DNA from 3 places in the Aeribacillus sp. FSL K6-2848 genome. Region 3 is predicted to be linked to each of the others. Evidence: riboswitches for the same ligand, from Rfam matches in the RefSeq annotation. Region 3 holds a riboswitch; each other region holds the start of a gene.
What was found. Region 3 has a riboswitch for S-adenosylmethionine ahead of NSS70_RS06595 (IS110 family transposase). Riboswitches for the same ligand answer to the same signal wherever they lie in the genome.
Positions count from the first base shown of each region.

Region 1 (6,641 bases), 230 kb from region 3:
TCCCCTCCGTTTATTGTAGCAATCGAAAATCGAGTAGGAGGGAGCGATTAACTCCCGTCCTCTCACACCACCGTACGTACGGTTCCGTATACGGCGGTTCAATTAAGATAATTGACGCAAGTCTTTATAACTTCCGTGAATAGCTGTTCTCTTTATGCCAGTGGTCACTCCACCCTCCAAGAGATCTCCCACGGGATTCACCGCTTCCTCCCTCAAGTGAGGTACTACGTTTTCTGTGTTCATCATGACTCACTGAATGCCAAGGGCTATTCTCTCTTAATTGTTCGGTCCTTCTTAGTTGTTCTAGACCAACTAATACTATGACCTCTGCTGACTTCTGACTGTTCAGCTATCTATCACTAGATAGGTTACCAAGGTTACTTGGCGTGCCAGCCAGACCTCCCCGGGTAAGAGTGTAATCTTTCCTTCCATCCATCTGCTTCATTTACTCTGTATCACCTTCGGCAGAAAGGGCTTTGTTTTGTCTTGCAAACTCACCCAGTGATACCTAGCCTCATATGAAGTTCGTGTTCCGAGAGACCCAAAGTTTGCCGCTCGCTTCCTTCAGATTCCGCGTCACCACGGACACCCTTGCGTTAAGCTAACTGCTACTTCTGCCTTCGCAGCTCGGGACTTTCACCCTATAGATTACACCCATGCCGGGCGCACAAGCAAAATAGCCGGGAATAATATCCCGGCTAGCTTTATCCATCAAGAAGATTTAATCAAATTCCATTTTCGGAACGTTCGATATGCCCTAGCATTCACATAAAAGAAAACGGAGGTTGTTCCTCCTTTTTTTATTAATTTTTTAGCCAGCTTTCCTAAATCTTTATGTACTAATACTTTGTCATCAGATAAATAAATGCCGAGCAATCCGCGGTTAATTAATTTATGAAAATTTTCGTTCGGAATACCTTTTAAATTTTTGTCCGCTTCATGTACAAAATGAGCTAATCGTTCCATCATTTCTGATGTGCTTTCATAAAAACTGCAAAAATTTAAATCGCCCTCCAATTGATCCTCCTCTTGATCAATAAAGTAATCCAATAAAATGTGAAGCCCTTGCACATATGGAAAGTAACCATCTTTAATTTTTTTGGCAATCGCTTCGTTAAAGCTGGGCTGAAATGCATAGGCGACTAAACAAAAAATGCCCAATGTCGATCCAGCGCAGGCAGAAAATTCATACCACCGCATATCCGGGAGGGAAGATTTATATTGTTCGAACCACTGTACTAGCCTTGGCACTCTTTCCTCTTCTATTACATGCTTATGTACTTGCAGTTCACAATAATATTCGCAAAGCTCCATCAAATAGCCAGCTATAACCGGATAGTTCTCCAATTGGCTCAGCATTCTTTGGCATGTCATGACAAGCTCTTTTAAATATCCGCCGTCATCTTGGTCCTCACGAAATTGGTAGTAATTTTTTAATTCTGCATGAATCGACAGCGCATCCTTCATTGATTGGTGCAGCATGCGGAAATCTTCCGGATCAAAAGAAGTGCTTCTGTCGCATAAATTATCCAAGTAATCGCTAATCGTTTGATAAGCAACGATAAACTCTATGCATTCCTCTATATGAGAGTTCGACAAAAGCGCTAAAATGCTTCCTCCTTCGCAATGAAATGCCTTCGTATTTATGCTTGCAAGCGCCTGCTTTCTCAATTCAGGATTCGGTATTTCCTCAGCCTTTTTTTTCCACCCATCTAAGTAATAATGGACGGTCGGAAGAATTTCCCTATAAACTCTTGACATAAGGCTGATAGGGTGTTCAGGTATACTCAAAGATCAACTCACCTCTTCATTGTAAAATTCCAGTGTTTATGTTAAATGGCTTTCTGTAAATCTCAACGCATCTTGAAAAACAAGTTCTCTTTCCGGTTCATTAAAAATTTCGTGATATAGTCCTTCCCATTCTTTATAGCTCTTTTCCGTGAGATTCAACTGACTATACCATTTTTGAACTGCTGATTTATCAACAATTTTGTCTTCTCCTCCCTGCATGACGAAAAGAGGGACATCTGGAAACTGCGGAAGCTGCTGAAATGCTAGTTCAATGGCATGAAGAAGCTCTCTGTACCAGCGCACAGAAACTTTTCTTACGTAAAGGGAGTCGTTTCTGTTTATGTCTTGAATTTCCTTATTTCTCGTTGCCATCTCAACTGTCAAACCGGAATCAAAGCGTACCCTAGGCGCGAAAATATTTAATCCTTTTGCCAAAAGATCGAGCGCTTTACTCGGTTTTTGCAAAATTCCTAAACATGGCGAAGATAAAATGACCCCGTTTAACGGAATTTTATTTCTCTGCAGCGTACGTATGGCTATTAAACCGCCCATGCTATGCCCCAGCAAAAAAAGCGGCAATTGGAAAGATTGAGCCTCCCTGATCCAACGGTCAACTTCATCAATATATTCATCAAACGATTGGACATGTCCCCGTCTGGAGGATGAATTTCCTTGTCCTGGCAAATCCCCCATGACAACATGGTACCCGTTTGTTTGCCACTTTTTTATCAGCCATTTGTAACGTCCATGATGTTCTAAAGCTCCATGAATGATGACAATCGCAGCTTTAGGACTAGAACTTACCCATTTCCACATAAATTAACTCCTTTCCGAACATGACGGAAAATTTGTTATAATATGAAAAAAAGAAAAGGATGGTTCCCATGGTTATTTATCCATATAAAGACAAAAAACCTATAATTAGCGATTCGGCTTATATAGCTGATTTTGTCACAATCACCGGCGATGTTCAAATAGGAGATGAATCAAGCATTTGGTTTCAGACGGTTATCCGCGGTGACGTCGCCCCAACTATTATTGGAAATCGGGTCAATATTCAAGACCAATGCTGTCTGCACCAGAGCCCAAATAAACCGTTAATTATTGAAGATGATGTAACCGTCGGCCATCAAGTTCTGCTCCATAGTGCGATTGTGCGGAAAGGAGCTCTAATTGGAATGGGTTCGATTATTCTGGATGGAGCAGAAATCGGAAAAGGCGCTTTTATCGGTGCAGGCAGTCTTGTCCCGCCAGGCAAAAAGATACCTGAGAAAACTTTAGCATTCGGAAGACCCGCCAAAGTGATTAGAGAATTAACAGAAGAAGATCTTCAAGATATGGAACGCATCCGTCGCGAGTATATCGAAAAAGCTCAATATTATAAAAATATTGCTCGTATGAACAACATATAAATTGCTTATAAAAACATTTTAAAACTTTCTCTTTCAAATGTCATTCTTTACCGGGCAGCTTCATGTATTTTTAAAATTTTGTAAAATTTTTATTAGATTTGTTGAAGTTTACATAAATATGAGAGAAAATTTTTTATAAGAATTTTTGCTTTTTGAAAAGAGGAACTTTAACATGGGCAGACTGCTGAATCAGCTTTACCAATTTGAGTGCAAGTTGTTCAAACTGATTAATTCGCATTTTGAACGAAAAGGACTGAATGTTTATTTTCGGTATATTACTCATTTAGGAGGGGCTGTTTTTTCAATTGCAACATGTTTAATGCTGATGTTATTTTTTAATGAACCTGTAAAAACTGTTGCCTTGGCAAGTTCAGCTGCTCTTTTTTTCAGTCATATTCCGGTTTTCATTGTGAAAAGAATTTATCCACGCAGACGGCCTTATCTTACATTATTTGAAACAAAAGTGTTAGAAAATCCGTTAACTGACCATTCATTTCCTTCTGGACATACGACAGCTGTATTTTCAGTGGCAACACCATTTTTGCTCTTTTTTCCAGCCTTAACATGGATTTTGCTTCCTCTCGCATTCAGTGTGGCACTATCAAGAATTTTTCTTGGCCTACACTACCCTTCAGATGTGCTGGCGGGAATAGTTCTAGGAGCTTCAGCAGGCACCATCTGTTTTGTCGCATTCGGACCGTAAAAGCAAAAAGGTGTCTAATGCATGCATCGCATTGGACACCTTTTTTATTTTACAAATATTGATGAGCTTGTTCGCGCAAAGCTTCCGCTTTATCTGTGCGTTCCCATGGCAAATCTAGATCGTTGCGTCCGAAATGACCGTAAGCAGCTGTCTGTTTGTAAATCGGGCGGCGCAAGTCAAGCATTTTTATAATGCCAGCTGGGCGCAAATCAAAGTTATTGCGAATTAATTCAACTAAAACATCTTCGCTTACTTTGCCAGTACCGAACGTATCAACAGAAATAGAGACAGGTTTCGCTACACCAATTGCATAGGCCAGCTGAACCTCGCATTTGTCTGCAAGTCCGGCTGCGACAATATTTTTCGCTACATAACGAGCCGCATAAGCTGCAGATCGGTCTACCTTCGTCGGATCTTTTCCTGAGAAAGCTCCTCCGCCATGGCGCGCATAGCCTCCGTAAGTATCGACAATGATTTTTCGTCCCGTTAATCCTGCATCTCCTTGTGGTCCGCCAATAACGAAACGTCCGGTAGGGTTGATGAAATATTTTGTTTCTTCATCGATCAGTTCTTTTGGAACAACCAGATCAATTACTTTTTCTTTAATATCCTGCTTAATTTGTTCTAAAGTTGCCTCCGGATGGTGTTGAGTCGATATGACAATTGTGTCAATTCTAACCGGCTGTTCATTTTCATCATATTCTACCGTAACTTGCGTCTTTCCGTCCGGACGCAAATAAGGAATTTCTTCGCTTTTTCTAACTTCTGTAAGCCGGCGTGAAAGCTTATGGGCAATGGAAATCGGGAGAGGCATTAATTCCTTCGTTTCATTGCATGCAAAACCGAACATTAACCCTTGATCTCCAGCGCCAATCGCTTCAATTTCTTCATCAGTCATTTGTCCTTCTCGCGCTTCTAAAGCTTTATCCACCCCTGCAGCAATATCGGGTGATTGCTCATCAATTGATGTTAAAACAGCACAAGTTTCAGCATCAAAACCGTATTTAGCTCTCGTATAGCCGATCTCTTTGACCGTTTCTCGCACAATTTTTGGTATATCCACATACGTGCTTGTCGTAATTTCTCCACTGACTAATACAAGTCCGGTTGTGACAGATGTTTCGCAAGCTACACGTGCGTTCGGATCTTTTTCTAAAATGGCATCTAAAATCGCATCTGAAATTTGGTCGCAAATTTTGTCCGGATGCCCTTCCGTTACGGATTCAGATGTAAACAGACGGCGCTTTTTTGTCATTTACTGCATCCTCCTCAAACTTAAAATGATGTTTATGGAGTGCTACACTCCTTGACATTGACACGGAACTCATTCCCTCGCCACTATTGTATACATATCAAAATTGCGTACGATAAGAAAAACTTGGCTAAACGAGATTTCTCTTATACATAGAAAAAACCTTCCCTGCCAGAGGAAAGGTTGTTATAAACATCATTGCCTTTCACTCTTATCGTTCAAGGATATAACCTTGCATCAGGTTAGCACCATTGCTCGTCTATGAATATGGAATTCTTTCGCATCATGTTGTATGTCCATAGAATACCGCGATTTTGAAAGCCATATTCTACTGTCTTCTTTCAACGAGCCGGTTGCTGGGCTTCATAGGGCCTGTCCCTCCGCCAACTCGGGATAAGAGTATCCGTTCAAATGTATATCATACAGGAGCAAAAAAGTACTTGTCAACAATAAATAAAGCTTCTCTGTAATTTTCCAAATCATCTGATATCCATTATTTCAGGATCAGCTGATCAATCATGATTCGTATGATGCCCAAAAATGAAGGCAAAATATATAGTAAAAACATTATTTTCAAAAATCGATAAATAGGATGGATTATTTTTTCGAATGTGTTATACTATTTCTATAAAACCATTTCAAATATGCAAAAAAAGGATGGTATGTATATGAATATTGTAGATGTATCAAATGAATTAGCTTCGTTGATCAGCGGACCAAATGCATATCATAATTTACCAGTCGCACGACTTGTAGAAAAAGTTTTAGCTAGGAAAGAAGGTTTTTTAACAAATACAGGTGCAGTTTCGGTTACAACAGGCAAATATACCGGCCGGTCACCAGAAGATAAATTCATCGTTGAAGAAGATTCTGTCAAGCATTTAATTGATTGGGGACCCGTCAACAAGCCAATTTCATCAGAAGTTTTTGAAAAACTGTACTTAAAAGTCATACAATATTTAAAAAATAGAGATGAAATTTATGTTTTTAACGGATTTGCCGGAGCTGACAAAAAATATCGTCTTCCAATTCAAGTGGTCAATGAATTGGCGTGGCAAAATTTATTTGCTCGCCAACTGTTTATCCGTCCGAAAAGCCAAGACGATTTAAAGGAGCATAAAAATCCGTTTACGATTGTTTCCGCTCCTTCCTTTAAAGCAGATCCAGCTGTGGATGGAACGAACTCAGAAGCATTTATCATTATTTCTTTTGAAAAGAGAATAATCCTGATCGGCGGAACTGAATATGCAGGCGAGATGAAAAAGTCTATCTTTTCCGTCATGAACTTCCTGCTTCCAGAAAGAGATATATTTTCAATGCACTGCTCCGCCAATGTCGGTCAAGAAGGCGATGTCGCGCTCTTTTTCGGTTTATCGGGAACAGGCAAAACAACACTTTCCGCCGATCCAAAACGCCGATTAATTGGTGATGATGAACACGGCTGGTCTTCATCTGGTATTTTTAATATTGAAGGCGGCTGTTA
Region 1 is NZ_JBBOQQ010000001.1:1,077,876-1,084,516, reverse strand. Features, by position in the region: gene NSS70_RS05525 (tRNA (mnm(5)s(2)U34)-methyltransferase) at 1-51, shown strand, start outside; gene NSS70_RS05520 (tetraprenyl-beta-curcumene synthase family protein) at 712-1,791, opposite strand; gene NSS70_RS05515 (alpha/beta hydrolase) at 1,828-2,607, opposite strand; gene NSS70_RS05510 (gamma carbonic anhydrase) at 2,676-3,203, shown strand; gene NSS70_RS05505 (phosphatase PAP2 family protein) at 3,376-3,906, shown strand; gene metK (methionine adenosyltransferase) at 3,956-5,161, opposite strand; SAM riboswitch class I at 5,367-5,558, opposite strand; gene pckA (phosphoenolpyruvate carboxykinase (ATP)) at 5,827-6,641, shown strand, end outside.
Region 1: another riboswitch for S-adenosylmethionine. It lies ahead of metK (methionine adenosyltransferase); the one in region 3 lies ahead of NSS70_RS06595 (IS110 family transposase).

Region 2 (6,641 bases), 2.3 Mb from region 3:
GGCTACTTTGCTTGCTGCTTATGTCATCATGGGGATAGGCTTCTATCTATTATAGGAAGATATTTTGCGGATAAAATACAAATAGCTTGAAAAAACTACAAGCAAAGGCTACTTGAAAGGAGATAACCACATGAAACAGCTAATGACGTTATTTATTTCAGTCATGCTTGCATCGGTTTTTTCAAGCTTAAGCTTCGCTGAAGCACCAACTATCCCCAAATCGGTGATGGATATTTCAAAAGAAAATACGTATCCAAATCCGAGTCAAAATCTTCCTTATTTACAGCCAAGTGAATTAACAAAAGAGTTAATCAAAACATCCAACGTCCCGATTGAAAATCCTGTTTTAATTAAAATGTTAAATGAGTCTTCCATTACACCTTCTCCAACCGCCATAGGATATAGAGCCGCCATTTACTTGGGACGGTGGGCATTGAATTATGAATCTGAGGAAACAACAGTCAATTGGGAGTATCAAAAAATCAATACAAACTTTTTTGACAATCGAGGCGGTAAGTCGCCCGTTCAAATTAGCTATAAACAGGAGGCGCAAAAACGGGTTAAAGGAGGATTAACCGCTAGAATTTCTGATCATAAAGATGTCAAAAAAATGATGCTGATGAAGGCGGCAAAGAAATCGAAAATGCCGCTAGCATTTGAAACAATTGTCGGCTTCGGGACGAAAAAAAATCAAGTATATAATATCCCGCCGAAAAAAATGGGGTATTTATACGCATACGTTCCCGCTGTCAACGAAAAAGGAAAAGTCACTTACGGAGAAGTGTATTTAATGTTAAAGGGAAGCAAGAAGCAAATTGTTGTCAAAAATGTTACGCAACAAGGCATTGGAGCATGGATTCCTGTGCAGGATCGGGCATCCTTCCACTTTCTTATTACCAATCAGCCTAGATAATAGAAAAGGGCGGGCGAAAGGCAAATATATTGCCGAAAGAAGCCCAAGCCCTTTTATTTATATGCGCGCTTTTCTTTTTGTAAAATCTAAGTCTCGGTAATAACTATTTTTCACTAAAAGATTCGGTCCAAGACACGCTACGTTTGGACAATGGCAATTCAGCTGTTGGGCAATCGGGGATTGCATCCATTTTTCATAGGCTGATAAAAGAGTATCTTTTTTGATGTTTCCAAGCGGCGGTACATCGCCGAAATCTGTCACAATAATGTCCCCTGTAAAAATATTGACATTGAGACGGGATCTGCCGTCAGGGTCATTTCGAACAGTCACGTTTTTGCTTTCTCTCAATCGCTTCAGCAATGCTAAATCTTCCTCATTGTCGCTGCAAGCGTAAAACGGGAGTGTTCCAAACAGCATCCACACTGATTCGTCGCGGATATCCAAAAGCTTATGAATTGCTTCGCGTATCTCATCCAAGCTGAGCGTTTCAAGATTGCTAGCGAAATCACTTGGATACATTGGATGCACCTCATGGCGTTGACATTTCATTTCGTCTACAATTTGTCTATGGATTTTTTCAAGATGAGGAACCGTCCGTTTATTCAGCATCGTCTCCGCTGAAACAATTACTCCCGCTTCAGCCAGAGCTCTAGAGTTTTCAATGATTCGTTCAAAATATTTTGCACGTTCTTTATATGGAGGCTTCTTTTTCATCATTGCAAATCCGGCTTCAACAAAATCATCGACTGTTCCCCAGTTATGGGAAATATGCAAAACATCTAAATACGGGATAATTTTTTCATAGCGTTTCAAGTCCAATGTTAAATTGGAATTGATTTGGGTTCGTATCCCGCGTTCATGTGCGTATTTTAAAATGGGAACGACATAATTTTCCACAGATTTTATCGAAAGCATCGGCTCCCCGCCGGTAATCGAAAGGGATCGCAATGTCGGCACTTCGTCTAGCCTTTTTAAAAGTAAATCGAGCGGCAGCCCTTCCGGATCTTTCGGAGATAAAGTGTATCCTACAGCGCAATGCTCACATCGCATATTGCAGATTGTGGTGGTGGTAAATTCTATATTTGATAATGTTAATTCACCGTATTCCTTCATATCTAAATAAGCTTCCCAAGGATCATAGGAAGGAGTAATCTTTTTGAGGGTTGTATAAGTTTCCATAAAAATCATTTCTCCTTTAATTAAACTGCACCATTAAATAATTGTAGCATGCCATCAGAAAAATGTAAGCGAATTTGAATCGAATATGATGTAAAAAAGTGTTGACAGGGTGGAAGGATAGTGGCATAATCCAAGTAAATGAATAAGAATTATAAAGTTAATAATAAAACTCTTATCAAGAGCAGGTGGAGGGATGAGCCCAATGAAGCCCGGCAACCGACTCATATGATGAGCACGGTGCTAATTCTCCCAACAGAGATGTTGAAAGATAAGAAGTTGTTTTGACAAAAAACCTCTTCTTATTGAAGAGGTTTTATTTATATAACAATATTTAATGAAGAGGATTGAAAAAATGGGTCACGTAACAGCAGTATACCAAATCATTGCGAAACGAGAAGATTTAGAAAAAAAAGCAGAAGGCATTGCTCTTGGATTAACGGTAGGTTCGTGGACTGACCTTCCTCTTTTAGTGCAAGAGCAGTTAAAAAAGCATAAAGGACAAGTGGTTGAAATAAAAGAAACAGGCGAGGATCCATCCTCCGGCAAAACGATTGCACAGCTTCACATTCGCTTTCCGGGAGAAAACTTTTCTAAAGACATTCCTGCCATCTTAACGACAACTTTTGGAAAATTATCACTAGATGGAGAAATAAAATTACTAGATTTGCAGTTTGACGATGAGATCTTTCGGTATTTTCCAGGTCCTCGATTTGGAATTCAGGGGTTACGAGAAAAACTTGGCGTTTACGACAGACCGTTAGTGATGAGCATCTTTAAAGGTGTAATTGGACGTGATATGGATTACCTTCTTGCCCAATTGCGGGAGCAGGCTCTCGGGGGCGTCGACTTAGTAAAGGATGACGAAATACTTTTTGAAAATTCGCTCACATCATTTGAAACAAGAATAAAGGAAGGCAAAAAAGTTCTTGATAACGTGTATCAAGAAAAAGGGCACCGAACTTTGTATGCGGTCAATTTGACGGGAAAAACATTTGAATTGAAAGATAAGGCAAGAAAAGCAAAAGAATTAGGTGCCGATATTTTGCTATTTAATGTTTTTACATATGGCCTCGATGTGCTGCAAGCATTAAGGGAAGATGATGAAATCGCCCTCCCAATTATGGCTCATCCGGCGTTTAGCGGATCGTTTACTTCATCCGAAAAATATGGGCTCTCTCATTCCTTATTGCTTGGAAAATTGATAAGAATTGCTGGAGCAGATTTTTCGTTGTTCCCTTCACCATATGGCAGCGTTGCATTGGAGCGTGACAAAGTTTTAAAAGTGAAAGAAGAATTGGTGAAGGAATCAGTTTTAAAACCAGTTTTTCCTGTTCCATCTGCTGGCATTCACCCGGGTCTTGTTCCCATTTTAATTCATGATTTTGGAAAAGATTGCGTCATTAATGCAGGAGGCGGTGTTCACGGTCACCCGCAAGGTGCTAAAGGCGGAGGAAAAGCTTTCCGTCAGGCAGTTGACGCTGTTTCCCGGGGTGTTCCCCTTAATGAAGCAGCTGAAGACATAGAATTACAAAAAGCAATTCGGCTCTGGGGATGGAAGGAGGCACCGTCCAATTGAAGCCAGTAATATTTTGTGATTTTGATGGAACGGTGACAAAAAAAGATAACATCGTTAGCATCATGAAGCGTTTCGCTCCAAAAGAGTGGGAGCAATTGAAGGATGGCGTCCTTTCCCAGTCGATTAGTATTCAGGAAGGAGTCGGCAAGATGTTTGCACTTCTTCCATCTTCTTTAAAGGGTGACATCATTCACTATATTTTAGAAACTGCAGAAATAAGGGAAGGATTTCGCGACTTTGTTCATTATGCGAAAAACATGAACATTCCTTTATACATTGTCAGCGGCGGAATCGATTTTTTTATTAAACCGCTGTTGCAGCCTTTTGATTCTATTACCGCACTGTTTTGCAATAAAGCGGATTTTAGCGGAGAAACGATCACCATTCATTGGCCTTATACGTGTGATGAAAAATGTCCCAACCAAAATTGTGGGTGCTGCAAACCGACAATTATTCGGCAAATTGCAAATGCTGACACTCATTCCATCATCATCGGGGATTCCGTCACAGATTTAGAAGCCGCGAAGATTGCAGATACAGTTATTGCACGTGATTATTTATCAAAAAAATGTCAAGAATTTTCTATTCCTTATCAATCTTTCGAAACATTTTACGACTGTATTGACATTTTAGAGAAGACAATAAACAAAACAAATTTCATAGAAGAAAAAGGTGGCGCAAAATGAGTGTCGTTTTAACTCGTGTTCATGAGCTTGCGGAGATTAAAGAGGAGCTTGCTGCGAGGGATTGGTTTATGGGGACAAGCGGCAATTTAGCCATAAAAGTTCAAGATTCCCCGCTTCAGTTTCTTGTGACCGCAAGCGGCAAAGATAAACGAAAAAAAACGAAGGAAGATTTTTTGCTTGTTGATGGAGAAGGAAATCCTGTAGGCGCAACACAGCTGAAGCCTTCGGCAGAAACGCTGTTGCATTGCGAAATATATAAAAGAAGCAAAGCCGGCTGCAGCCTGCATGTACATACGGTTGCAAATAATGTCATCTCTGAACTTTATGGTGACGCTGGGAAAATTGTATTTCAAGGACAAGAACTGATAAAAGCGTTTGACCGCTGGGAGGAAGATGCAGAATTACAGATTCCGATTATTTATAATTATGCCCATATTCCTACATTAGCAAGCACTTTGGGCGATTTCGTGGAGGAGGATAAAGGGGCAGTTCTTATTCGCAACCACGGAATTACTGTATGGGGAAAAGATGGCTTTGAAGCAAAGAAAATTTTAGAAGCTTGTGAATTTTTATTTCAGTATCAGCTTGCTCTTATTCAAGCAAAAGCCGGTCTCCTTGCGAGTACAGGAGCTTTAAATAATTAAACATTTTAAGGAGGTATTTTACATGACAACGATTAAAATTCAAGGAACAAACGAAGTTATCAGCAATCAAGAGGAAGTGATTTCATTTTTAAATCAACAAGGTGTTATTTACGAGCAATGGGATATTGCCAAATTACCAGAGCATTTAAAAGAGAAATATCTTTTAAATGATGAGGAAAAACAAACGATTTTACAATCTTTTGAAAATGAAATTAAAGATATTTCAGCAAGACGCGGCTACAAAGCTTGGGATGTCATTTCTTTAGCAGATCATACGCCAAACCTTGAAGAGCTGCTGAAAAATTTTCAGCGTGAACATCATCATACAGATGATGAAGTGCGCTTTATTGTTAGCGGCCATGGAATTTTTGTTATTCAAGGACAGGACGGAAAATTTTTTGAAGTGCATCTTAATCCGGGAGACCTTATTTCTGTTCCAGAGGGCAGACGCCACTATTTCACATTAGCTGATGACCGAAAAGTTGTTGCGATCCGCATCTTTGTGTCAGAAGAAGGCTGGGTGCCTGTTTACGAAAAAGAAGAAGTAAATTAAGTTTTTAAAGAATTTATGAAAAAGCGGCTTTAAACGTTCACAGCTGCAAGCTTAACATCATCTTTTTCATATAACTGTCTGCTCTTCGGATACACAATCATCCAGCTCAGTGAACAATGTTCCTGAATGCAAAAAAACTATGAAAATACCACAGCGGCTGCTGACCCGGTTTTAATAGGTTTACACATTTTAGCGAAGAAGTTTGCAGCTGAAGAGCACCACAAAAATAGGCTTGTCTCATGTTACAAGAGGATATAGTTTCACTTGAAAACCAAGTAAACACAGATAAATTATCAAGTATTATGGCGGGATGGGGAAAATCAAGAATAAATGATGCAGATTTATATTTTTGGGAAGGGGCTGTCTTAGAAAGTCAAAATCTACTGAAAACGAAACATCATAAGCATTGATATATCAACGTTTCTAAAACATTAAAGGGGCGTCTATAAGCCGGAAAATCGACTTGTTAGACAGCCCCCTCTATTTAATGGATGCGGCGGCTGCTTTGGATCTAGAAATCCGAATCCATTTGGAGCATTTGCCGAAATCGCTTTTACAAGCAGGTGACGAAGTGGTCTTGTAATAATGTCGTCCCCATATTGTGAATGGATATTATGAAAGACTCTTTTTTCGCTTTATGACAAATAAAGATAGAGGAGGGAATTTTTTTGAAGGATTTTACAACATATTTTACGATGACTGAGCAAGATGTCATCGAATATGTACAGAAAAAACTCGATATTTTTGAACAAAACGCAGAATTGGAATGCCGAGAGATTGGCGATGGCAACTTAAATTATGTATTTCGAGTCGTTGATCAAAATAGCGGTCAGTCTGTCATTATTAAACAAGCTGGTCCGGTTGCACGTATTTCAGACGCCTTTAAAGTTTCGCCAGATCGCAATCGGATTGAAAGCGAAGCATTGAAGCTGCAAGGGGAATTAGCGCCTGGATTTGTACCTAAGGTTTATTCGTATGATCCGATTATGAATTGTTGTGTGATGGATGATCTATCTGACCATGAAATTATGAGGACAGCTCTTTTAAAACATAAAAAATTTCCTTTGTTTGCCGACCATATTACAACGTT
Region 2 is NZ_JBBOQQ010000001.1:3,628,781-3,635,421, reverse strand. Features, by position in the region: gene cax (calcium/proton exchanger) at 1-55, shown strand, start outside; gene NSS70_RS17590 (YfkD famly protein) at 164-913, shown strand; gene yfkAB (radical SAM/CxCxxxxC motif protein YfkAB) at 971-2,092, opposite strand; SAM riboswitch class I at 2,262-2,367, shown strand; gene NSS70_RS17580 (2,3-diketo-5-methylthiopentyl-1-phosphate enolase) at 2,445-3,668, shown strand; gene NSS70_RS17575 (2-hydroxy-3-keto-5-methylthiopentenyl-1-phosphate phosphatase) at 3,665-4,354, shown strand; gene NSS70_RS17570 (methylthioribulose 1-phosphate dehydratase) at 4,351-4,998, shown strand; gene NSS70_RS17565 (1,2-dihydroxy-3-keto-5-methylthiopentene dioxygenase) at 5,021-5,551, shown strand; gene NSS70_RS17560 (hypothetical protein) at 5,791-5,961, shown strand; gene mtnK (S-methyl-5-thioribose kinase) at 6,220-6,641, shown strand, end outside.
Region 2: another riboswitch for S-adenosylmethionine. It lies ahead of NSS70_RS17580 (2,3-diketo-5-methylthiopentyl-1-phosphate enolase); the one in region 3 lies ahead of NSS70_RS06595 (IS110 family transposase).

Region 3 (6,641 bases):
TCCAAGAGTCGTTAAAATTATCGGACCGTATTATCGTCATGGGTACAAGGCCTGGGAGAATTATTGATGAGATTGAAGTTTCTTTTCCGAGACCACGTGATGAATTTAGAAAGCAGCTTGCTGAATATGAAGAGCGCATTCAAAAGCTGTTGAAGTCAGAAATTGATAAAGTAGTGAAAGAGGAAGAAAGTTATGCAGCAGGTCGTTAAACGAATCATTTTTTATGCAGCCGCACTGGGTATATGGGAAGCAATCGTCAAGCTGTTAAATATTAAGGCTGTCGTCTTTCCGGCTCCGAGCGATATTTTTCAGGCATTGTGGAACGGTTTTGCTGATCTAACTCTTGTTTATGATTTGCTGGCAAGTTTTCAGCGGCTGGCAATCGGGCTTGTGATTGCTCTAATTCTTGGAACGGTGCTAGGGGTTATTTTGGCAAAATCGAAAGTAATTGATGATACCATTGGCTCTTTAATTTTGCCGTTGCAAAGCGTACCGAGCATCGTATGGCTGCCTCTAGCCATCATCTGGTTCGGTTTAAATGAAAAAGCGATCATTTTTATTGTTGTGCTCGGTGGAACGCTTGTGATGACATTGAATATGCGGACAGGCATTAAAAGCGTTCCTCCAATCTACACAAATGCGGCAAGGACAATGGATTACAACGGATTTTCACTGTTTACTCATGTGATTTTTCCTGCAGCCATTCCGCATGCAGTAACTGGTGCAAGGCTTGCTTGGGCGTTTGGGTGGAGAGGCCTAATGGGTAGCGAGCTGCTAAGCACCGGCCCGGGTTTAGGCTATACATTAAAATTCGCATCGGACTTTGGCGATATGGCGTTAGTGATGGGCATTATATTTATCATTGCCTTAATTGGAATTTTAGTAGATTTAGTTTTTTTCAGCAGAATTGAAAAGAAAGTGATGAAAAAATGGGGATTGCTTGAACAATAAAGGAGGAAGTTGAGATTATGAAGAGAAAAAGTTTGTTGCTATCATTTATCTCCTTGCTGCTGATCGGTATTTTATCTGCCTGCGGAGCCGGTGGAGGAAATGAAGCATCAGGGAAAGAAGAAAGCGGAAAAAATAAAGTAGTCATCGGCTATTTTCCAAACATTGACCATGTTCCGGCGATGATTGCGAAGGAAAAGGGCTACTATGAAGAAGCGCTAGGGGATCAGGTAGAGATTGAATATAAAACTTTTCCGGATGGCGGTGCTTTTATGACAGCGTTGAAAACCGGCGAAATTGACGCCGGGCTTGTCGGTCCAGCTCCTGTCATGAATAACTATTCTAATGGTGCAGACGTGAAAATTATTGCCGGTGCGTCATCTGGGGGTACTGTCGTCGTAGCAAGCAAAAAAAGCGGAATCGAAAGCTTAGATGATATTCATAATAAAACATTCATTACTCCTGGTGTCGGCTGCACTCACGATGTCCAATTTGAAACGTACTTGCAAGATTACGACATTGCTTCATCAAGAATCGGCGGCACATTAAAGCATACAACTGGAAACCCGGCACAATATCAAGCTTTCTTTGAATCGGGAAAAGTGGATTTAGCCGCTGTGCCTGAGCCTTGGGCTTCATTATTAATAAAAGACGGGGCGAAAGTGATTGTCGATACGAAAGATATCGCCTATGGCACAACGCTTCCGAACACTGTTTTAGTGACGAGCAACAAATTTATTAAAGAAAATAAAGATTTAGTTCAAAATATTGTCAAAGCCCACAAAAAAGCAGTCGACTTCATCAATAAAAACAAAGAGGAAGCACGCGATATTGCCATTCAATCGATTAAAGAAATAACAAATCAAGAGCTTGACCCAGAAATTATCGACAGCGCTTGGGAACGTGTCCGCTATACAACCGAAGTGGATGAAAAAGTTCTTCAAGACTTTTCTAACTCTTCTTATGACTTGAAATTTTTAAAAGAAAAACCGGATCTTAAAGGTCTTGTAGATACAAGCTTTTTGAATTAAGTAATAAACCCCCTATACAGAAGCTTTTTGATATTATGCGGCTTCTGGATAGGGGGGTTATTTTGTTGATGTAAATTCAAGATGAAGCAGTTGTTAAAACAGGGCTTATCCCAAAAGTTGTTTATGACTATGCCTGTATATTGGGATTCTGTTGTTGTGAGAGCTTTTTATTCAAATCGCTCGAATAAGCTCCCGTTTTTTCACATTGTTTGGAGCTGTCCAGAAAGTCAAAATCCATTGAAAACGAAAGATTATAAACATTGATATATCAACACTAGCATTGCAGTAATTAAATCTGATGATTCAAAATACTAAGAATGTTCAATTTTTTATTGATTTCGAAACAAAAAAATCCTTTACAATGGAAGTACAGGTGGTTCCTGTCCAAATCCAATCGTAAAGGATAACCATTATGGACAAGAATACACTAATTTCATCATTTGGTAAATGGGTTTCACCCATAAATATTCAAAAACTTAGCGAACAAGTCAAAGAATTGAAACAGGACTATTACACAAAAAAGCTGACAACAGAAGCCTATATTAAACTTTTATTGGTAGCCCAGCTGCTCGAATTTACGAGCTTAGAGGAAATGAGTGATGCACTTGTAGACGAAGATCTTCAAAAAGCACTCGGATTTGAATCGATAAGTGCCTCTCAGCTATCCCGAAAAAACAATCAGATCAACCCACTAATTCTTGCCAATTTGTTCTTGGATCTTGTTTGGAAAATTCAACGGTACCATTATCAAAACGGAAAGAATATGCCACTGAAAATCATTGATTCAAGTACACTCCCGTTGAATTTGACCCATTATAAATGGGCAAAATTCCGTAAAACAAAAGCTGGTGTAAAGCTACACTTACGGCTCGTTTTCATGGATAAAGACACCGTCTATCCTGAAAAAGCAGTGATTACGACAGCAAAAGAACATGACCGAAATCAACTCGAAGTCCTAGTGGATGATCAAGAAGCCATGTATGTGTTTGACCGCGGTTATGTGGACTATGAACGTTTTGATCGGATGACAGATGATGGCTATTTCTTCGTTTCAAGACTGAAGAAAAACGCAGTCATTCGTGAAGTCTATACATTTTCACTTCCTGATGATTGTCACGTTCTATCCGATAAAATGGTCTACATTGGTACCACACAAAATCGTACTGAAAATGTCTTTCGTCTACTAGAAGTTATGGACACAAAAGGGAACTTACTTCGTTTCATCACCAACCGATTTGATTTAAAACCAGAAGAGATAAGTGATATTTACCGATCTCGCTGGGCTATTGAACTCTTTTTCAAATGGCTCAAGCAACACGTAGAAATTAAGCACTTTTATGGAATGAGTGAAACAGCTATTCAAAATCAAATTTTCTTAGCCCTGATCACGTATTGCTTACATGTTCTCATTCAATTGGAGATGAAAAGTAAGAAATCCCTACTTCGAATTACTCGTTGGTTAAAGAGAGCTCTGTGGAAACCAGCTTATGTTTGGTTGCGAAAATTTGATGGGCGAGCCAGTCCATAATCTCCCTTTTGTCGTTGTCGCTCTGGTTTAACTGTATATATTTACCAAATGGGCAGTGCCACCTTTCTTTAGGTTTTGTCTTTTTGGCACAAATTCACAAAAAATAATTAACAGAAAATTCTAACTATATTTATGCAATGCTAATGATATATCAACATTTCTAAAACATTAAAGGGGCGTCTATAAGCCGGAAAATCGACTTATTAGACAGCGCCTATATGAATTTCAATTTCTCCATTTGGGCCGTATTTTTCAAAATCATATGTGTAAGCACGCTCTACTTAAACCAGTTTCTTCTTGCTTCCAAATCTTACTCCAAGTTTTAAAAATGCCTTGTTCGTCCGTTTTATCTACTTGAAAAACTTTATTTTCATGTTCCTCGGGATTTCAATTAAAAGCTTCCCCATTATTTTCTTCAATTGCAATACTTAATAAATAATCTCCTCTGTAGTCGCTTTCATAATCATAATAAATTCCGTACACATTGTTTTGATGATGTTCCAGTTTTTAGAAAGCGTTTTCTCACATAATTTTGATTTGCCCCATCATTTGCTCGTCATGAAAATTATTGGTTCGTATGCTGTTGATTATATACAGCATCATAAACAGTCTTTCCTTTCCATAATATTGATAAAAAAGAGAAGGCGCATCAGTAAAGAATGTTCAGCAAATTTTCCAACGGCACGTTTATGTTCATCTTTTTTGCTTCCCAGCTTCACCTGCAAAACAAATATCGCATCTTCGTTTTCTGTTCAGTTGCTTTATGGAGTACGGGTTCGTTTGACAGAAGTTGGCGAAAAATTTATCAAACGATTAGTTTGCCAATTCAATCGTTTCATTCACTGTTTATTAAATACTCTTAAAATTTTCCAATTCCTCTAAAGAAGATCACCTCGTTCACAATTTTTCTTAAAAATACGACAGCTTCCGAATTGAATATTTATATTTTAAAATCTATTAAAATTTGGGAAGCCTCAGGGGAAAATAAAACCACTTCATTGAAATGATGGAGGATCAAAGGTGATCCATACAAAAAAATTTCCCTTTTGGCTTTCGCAAAAAAACATTTCAAGAATCGACGGATTATTTAAAGAAAGTTCTTATTTTTCTTTAGTTTTACTGAAAATAAATCAAAGTTATCGGAATTGTTGGCAGGAAACGTCTTGAATTTTTTTTAAAACTGAGGTAAAGTTATACCTATCAAAAGTTCATATCGGAATTCTTATCGAGAGAGGCGGAGGGAACTGGCCCGAAGAAGTCTCAGCAACCGGTACAAGGACGGCGGCATGATAACCTTTGTACCAAGGTGCTAAATCCAGCAAGCATTTTGCCGTAAGATATGCTTGGAAGATAAGAAGGAGCCAAACAATAAACGCCTTCTTCTTATGAAGAGGGCGTTTTATTTTTCAAGCCTCCTCTACAGGCAATGAAAGCAGCACATTTTTACTAACTAAAAAAGGAGCATTCCTGTTAGAAGTTTTTTCGGGGACTTGAATAAAAAAAGCCCTCTTGGTATGATTCGGGGGTGTCAATCGCACGAATTGACCCCTAATTTGGATACCAAGGAGGACTATACATGAATTCTATCTCAAACAAGAAGATTAATCAAGTCACCGATCAAACGCTGGTTGTTGGGATGGATATCGCAAAGAAAAAACATTATGCCTGCTTTGTGGATGAGCGAGGAAGGGTGTTAAAAAAGCCGTTTCCCGTTCTGCAATCGAGAGAAGGATTGGAATGGTTGTACCAGTGCATCGTGGAAGCCATGAAGGAATTTGGAAAAACCGAGGTGATCGTTGGCATCGAGCCAACGGGACATTATTGGCTCAATCTCGCTTACTTTCTTGACGAGAAGGGCATTCCTCTCGTCATGACAAACCCGATGCACGTGAAGCGCTCCAAAGAGCTGGACGATAACCTTCCAACCAAGCATGATGCGAAAGACGCGCTCGTCATTGCCCGGTTAGTGAAAGACGGCCGATTCAGCTATCCGCGCATTCTGAAAGGGATGGAGGCCGAACTGCGCGTTGGAGCGACATTTCGCTCCAAATTGGTGGAAGAACGGGGAGCGATTCGAAATCAAATGATTCGCTGGCTTGATCGATATTTTCCGGAGTTTTCCCAAGTCTTCCCGTCATTTGGGAAAATGGCGCTCGCGGTGCTGGAATATACGCCATTTCCGAGTGATCTGGCAGGAAAAGAGCTGGAAGAGGTGCTGGCCCTTTACCGGCAAAGTGAGGGATTACAATCGCCACAAAAGCCGAAAGCGAAGAAGCTGATGGAACTGGCCCAACACTCCATTGGCGTAACGGAAGGACAACAGATGGCCCGTATCGAAATCGCCACACTTGTCCGCCGGTACCGCCAATTGGAGAAAGAAATCGAGGCACTGAATGAGCAACTGACAGAACTTGTGCAAACATCCGTGGAATACGAATGGCTCAAAACTGTTCCGGGCTTAGGGGATGCGACGATCGTGGAACTGTTATCGGAAATCGGGAGTTTTTCCCACTATCAGGATCCGCGCCAATTATTGAAACTTGCGGGACTGACCTTACGGGAAAACTCCTCCGGCCAACACAAAGGGCAAAAACGGATCTCCAAGCGTGGAAGAAGGCGGTTGCGCGCCCTCCTCTTCCGCGTGATGATGCCGATGATCCGCCACAACGAAGCGTTTCGGCAGCTGCACGACTATTACACGACACGTCCTGATAATCCGTTGCGGAAGAAGCAATCGATTGTGGTGTTATGCGGAAAATTATTGAAGGTATTGCACGCTGTATGTACGAAGCACCAAGCGTTCGATGCGAAGCGAATGATGCAGGACATCTTTGGCCTCGAAACGGCTGCTTGATGCCTATAGTCTCGATTCTCTAGACAACAAGGATGACACGGAGAAGCTGGCGCGATATCATCCATTCGACCTTGAGTCCCTAAAGGAGCTTAGCCGGCCTCTGCCTGATGACTAGACCGAACGAAGGAATGTAGGCGCAAGGATGCCAAGAGACATGGGAGGGTTCGTCATCATCAGCGATGCAGAGATCCACGGTGCATCCCATACGCTTCCCCCACTACAACCAAATTTAACCAGTAGTGGCCGCGAAGCGTACCCAGTCAATGTAAGATATACACAT
Region 3 is NZ_JBBOQQ010000001.1:1,308,475-1,315,115, forward strand. Features, by position in the region: gene NSS70_RS06575 (ABC transporter ATP-binding protein) at 1-209, shown strand, start outside; gene NSS70_RS06580 (ABC transporter permease) at 193-951, shown strand; gene NSS70_RS06585 (aliphatic sulfonate ABC transporter substrate-binding protein) at 969-1,979, shown strand; gene NSS70_RS06590 (IS4 family transposase) at 2,392-3,507, shown strand; SAM riboswitch class I at 4,727-4,864, shown strand; gene NSS70_RS06595 (IS110 family transposase) at 5,084-6,361, shown strand.